Regions from separate parts of the Streptomyces sp. cmx-18-6 genome, predicted to be linked through region 2. Evidence: riboswitches for the same ligand, from Rfam matches in the RefSeq annotation. Region 2 holds a riboswitch; the other holds the start of a gene.
The links. A riboswitch is a leader RNA that binds a small molecule or an ion and turns the genes downstream of it on or off. The one in region 2 is predicted to bind cyclic di-AMP.

Region 1: it holds a riboswitch for cyclic di-AMP, as region 2 does, so the genes downstream of both, ACLJPL_RS21835 (transglycosylase family protein) here and ACLJPL_RS30425 (M23 family metallopeptidase) in region 2, are expected to answer to the same signal.

The regions. Positions count from the first base shown of each region.
Region 1 covers NZ_JAEBEP010000009.1:103,541-105,735, forward strand. Annotated here, with positions in the region: gene ACLJPL_RS21835 (transglycosylase family protein) at 321-1,037, opposite strand; cyclic di-AMP (ydaO/yuaA leader) riboswitch at 1,042-1,237, opposite strand; gene ACLJPL_RS21840 (transglycosylase family protein) at 1,529-2,195, opposite strand, start outside.
Region 2 covers NZ_JAEBEP010000017.1:115,963-118,157, forward strand. Annotated here, with positions in the region: gene ACLJPL_RS30420 (M16 family metallopeptidase) at 1-675, shown strand, start outside; cyclic di-AMP (ydaO/yuaA leader) riboswitch at 896-1,062, shown strand; gene ACLJPL_RS30425 (M23 family metallopeptidase) at 1,076-1,891, shown strand; gene ACLJPL_RS30430 (GntR family transcriptional regulator) at 2,172-2,195, shown strand, end outside.

The DNA.
Region 1 (2,195 bases), on a different contig from region 2:
CCGGCCCGGCCTCCTCAGTCGGCCGACCGCCCGTCTCCTGGGACGAAAAAGGACCCAAGGGCCTGCATCACGGGGCAAAACTCCAGAAATCTACTGGGTGGTAACAAGCCCTGACGACAAGAGGTGAACGAATCCCCCACGGGAGACGTGTCGGCCCGGGAGATACCCCGGCCACGGGAGACGCCCCGCCCCCGGGGGATACCCCGGCCACGGGAGATACCCCGGCCCGGCGCGCATCGGGGGGAGAGCGCGCCGGGCCGGGGAGCCGTGCGAGGGAGGGTGCCGCCGGACCCCCTCCCTCCGGGGAGGAGAGCCGGCTGTTACTTCAGGTGGAGCTGCTGACCCGGGAAGATCAGGTCCGCGTCCTTGACGATGTCGTCGTTGAGCTCGAACAGCTTGCTCCAGCCGCCCTTGACGCCTTCCTTCTGAGCGATCTTGCTCAGGGTGTCGCCGGACTCGACCTTGTACTCGCCGTCGCCCTTCTGGACCTTCTCGCCGGTCGGGGTGGTGACGGTCTTCTTGGAGCTCTCGGCCTTCGGGGCCGCCGGGGCGCTGCGCTGCTCGCTGCGCGTGGTGGGCTGCTCGGCCTTGCGCTCGGGCTGCGCCTGCTCGGGCTTGCTCTGCGACTGGCCGGAGCCGGTGTTCACGCCCGGGTCCACACCGTCGTTGGTGAGGCCGCCGGCGCCGGCGCAGGCCCAGGCGCCCGGACCCTGAAGGTCGAGGAGCTTCTCGGCGGTGGCGATCTGCTGGTCCTTGGAGGCCAGGTCGGCGCGCGAGGCGTACTGCGTACCACCGGCGGCGGCCCAGCTGGACTGGGAGAACTGCAGCCCGCCGTAGTAGCCGTTGCCGGTGTTGATGGACCAGTTGCCGCCGGACTCGCACTGGGCGACGGCGTCCCAGGTCTCGACGGAGGCGGCGGAAGCGCTGGTCGCGCCCATCAGCGGCACCGCGACGGCGGCACCGGTGACGCCCGCCAGGGTGGCGAGACGGACGGCCTTGGACGGGCGGCGGTGCTTGCCCTTGCTGTTAAGCAGCATGGAACGATCTCCTCACCGACGCCTACGAGGTGAGCTGTCGGGTTCGGGCTGATGAGTTGCCCGGCCGTGCGACCTTGCGCACGACTTCACCCCGAGCCGGTCCCGTACGTCCCGTCCGAAGTCTTCCGACTTCGACGAGGCCCGTCCGGACCCGGCGGCCTACCTGGGTCCCCCGCTCCTGCCTACGGCGCTTTACGCGTCTGTTCCCTTCGGCCGCCGGCAGGATTCGGCGTGACGGTCGTCGGGGCCCGCGGTGCGAGCGGTTCCGACCGTAAACACAGGCAACCCCCATATTCAAAGATGGACATACTAGTCTAATTGGCGCTTACTTGCTCACCCTGACGGACCGTTTCCGCAGGTCGGAGCGGATCAACGCCGAGCGGGCGGACGCGACACGCCAGTTGAAGCAAAGAGACCCATGTCTCACTTACGCATAAGTGGACATAGGTCCCTGAACTACCCGCGATTTCGGGGTGTTTTCCCGAATTGGATCAGTTGGCCGCAGGCTCCTCGACGCGCTCCCCGGCACCTTCCGAAGCGCCCTGCTCCAGCCCCAGATCCAGGCTCTGGCCGGGCAGGATCAGGTCCGGGTCGGAGCCCAGGAGGTCCTTGTTGGCCTCGTACAGACCGGACCAGCCCTGGGGAAGTTCCTGTGCGTCAGCAATCGCCCAGAGGTTGTCCCCGGGCTGCACGGTGTAGCCGCCCGCGGTGACCGCGCCGCCGTCCCGCGCGTCACCCTCACCCCGCGAGGCGCGCCGGCCGGACTCCCGGGGGCCGTCCTCACGACCCGCCGCACCGGCCTCCTCGGGAGCCGGGGCACCCCGGTGCTTGCCGCCGCTGCGGTCGCCCTTCGAGGCGTCAGGGGCGGAGGTGGAGGGCTGCGAGGCGTCGGGGGACTCGAAGGAGCCGGTCTTCCCGGCCCCGCCGGTCTTGCCGGTGGCGGGCGAAGGGGAGGGCTTCGCGGAGGGGTCGGCGCCGCCGCCCTCACCTTCCTCCTCCCCCGCGCCGGTCTTGCCCGCTTCACCGACCTTGCCCGACTTGCCGGTCTTGCCACCCTTGCCCGTCTCGCCCTGAGCCTCGCCGGAACCCTCGGATTCACCCTTTTCATCCGCTTCGTCCGCTTCGTCCGCTTCGTCCGCTTCGTCCGCTTCGTCCGCC
Region 2 (2,195 bases):
CAGGCCCGGCCCGTCGCGCCGATCACCGCCGACGACACCGGCCGTGTGGTCATCGTCGACCGGCCCGGCGCGGTCCAGACCCAGCTGCTGATCGGCCGCATCGGCGCGGACCGGCACGAGAGCGTGTGGCCCGCCCAGGTCCTCGGCGCCTACTGCCTGGGCGGCACCCTCACCTCCCGGCTGGACCGGGTGCTGCGCGAGGAGAAGGGCTACACCTACGGTGTACGGGCCTTCGCCCAGGTCCTGCGCTCGACCGGCCCCGAGTCGGGCGGCGCGGCGATGCTCGCCATCAGCGGTTCGGTGGACACCGAGTCCACGGGTCCGGCGCTGGAGGACCTCTGGAAGGTGCTGCGGACGCTGGCCGCCGAAGGGCTGACCGACGCCGAGCGCGAGACGGCCGTGCAGAACCTCGTGGGGGTCGCCCCGCTGAAGTTCGAGACGGCCGCCTCCGTCGCGAGCACGCTGGCCGACCAGGTCGAGCAGCACCTCCCCGACGACTACCAGGCCCACCTCTACGCCCGGCTCGCCGAGACGGGCACCGTGGAGGCCACCGCCGCCGTGGTCAACGCCTTCCCGGTGGACCGGCTGGTGACGGTCCTCGTGGGGGACGCGGCACAGATCGAGGAGCCGGTGAAGGCGCTCGGCATCGGCGAGGTGACCGTCGTCAGCGGCTGACGCCGATGTGACACGACCAGGCAAACGGGACCCCGGCGGACGGAAGTTCGCCGGGGTCCTCCCTTTTGGGCCTTTGGGGCGCTTCGTCACCTTTGTGCACGAAGAGTCGATTTGCCCTGTGGGATGTACGACAAATCCCCCTGTCTGTTTGGTGATGGGAAGTCGCCCCGCCTAGCGTCGGATCGGCTGTCCGCCACCCGTACGCCGCAGCCGCGGCGCCGGACAGCCATCGCCGAGTCCCCGTCAGGCGCGAGCCTGGGGAGCCGGGGACCCACGCAGTCCCTGGGGTGAATCGGACGCCCGTGCCGCGACCCGGCGCGGGAATCCGTAGGAGACCTTCCTGCTCCGAACCCGTCAGCTAACCCGGTAGGCGAGAAGGAAGGAAAGGATCAGCCCCTCCATGGCGTTCACCCGTGCCACCGGGAAGCACCGTGCCCCGAGCCGCCTGACGCGCCGCGGCGCCCAGGCCGCCGGCATCGCGGCACTGGCCACCACCGGAGTCCTCGGCTCCCTGGCCTCCCCGGCCGCCGCCGCGGACTCCGAGGCCCCCAAGGCTGCCGAGACCGGACTCACCCAGGCCATCGCCCTCGACGCCACCCTCGCCGAGCAGATCGACGCGCAGGCGCAGGCGCAGCACCAGCAGGCCGAGGCACTGGCCAGGGCGAAGGCCAAGGCGGCCGCCGAAGCCAAGGCCAAGGCCGCGAAGGCCAAGGCGAAGGCGGAGGCCGACCGCAAGGCCGAGGCCCGGGCCGAGGAGGTCCGCGAGGAGAAGGCCCGTGCCGCCCGCGCCGCCGAGCGCGCCCGGCTGAACGCCTTCCACCTCCCCGTCGCCGGCTCGTACGTCTCCACCGGCTACCAGTCGAGCGGTTCGCTCTGGTCCTCCGGCAGCCACTCCGGCGTGGACTTCCACGCCGCCTCCGGCAGCTCCGTCGTCGCGGTCGGCGCCGGTACGGTCGTCGAGGCCGGCTGGGGCGGCGCGTACGGCAACAACGTCGTGCTCCGGATGACGGACGGCACGTACACCCAGTACGGGCACCTCTCCTCGATCGGCGTCTCCGTGGGCCAGAGCGTCACCTCCGGCCAGCAGATCGGCCTCTCCGGCTCCACCGGCAACTCCACCGGCCCGCACCTCCACTTCGAGGCCCGGACCACCGCGGAGTACGGCTCGGACATGGACCCGGTCGCCTACCTGCGCTCGCACGGCCTCAGCGTCTGACCTCACCTCGCGGTCCTCTCCCGACCTCGTGGTCCTCCCTTGGCCTGCCTCCGCACGACCACCTCGCGCGACCCCGACTCCCCGAAGGCCCCGGTTTCCCGCCGGGGCCTTCGGCGAATGCGCCCCTCGCCTCCGCCCCGGGCCTGCCCGGGGCGGTTTTCTGGCCGGAAGATATCCATGGATTCCGGCCCCCCATCGGAAATTGCGGCGGATTGCAATAGAGTCACGGAACAGGCGTCGGGCGGCCGCGTTTCGCGGGGATTAAGGCGGAGGTTCGGACATGCGCATTCCCGCGCATTCGGTA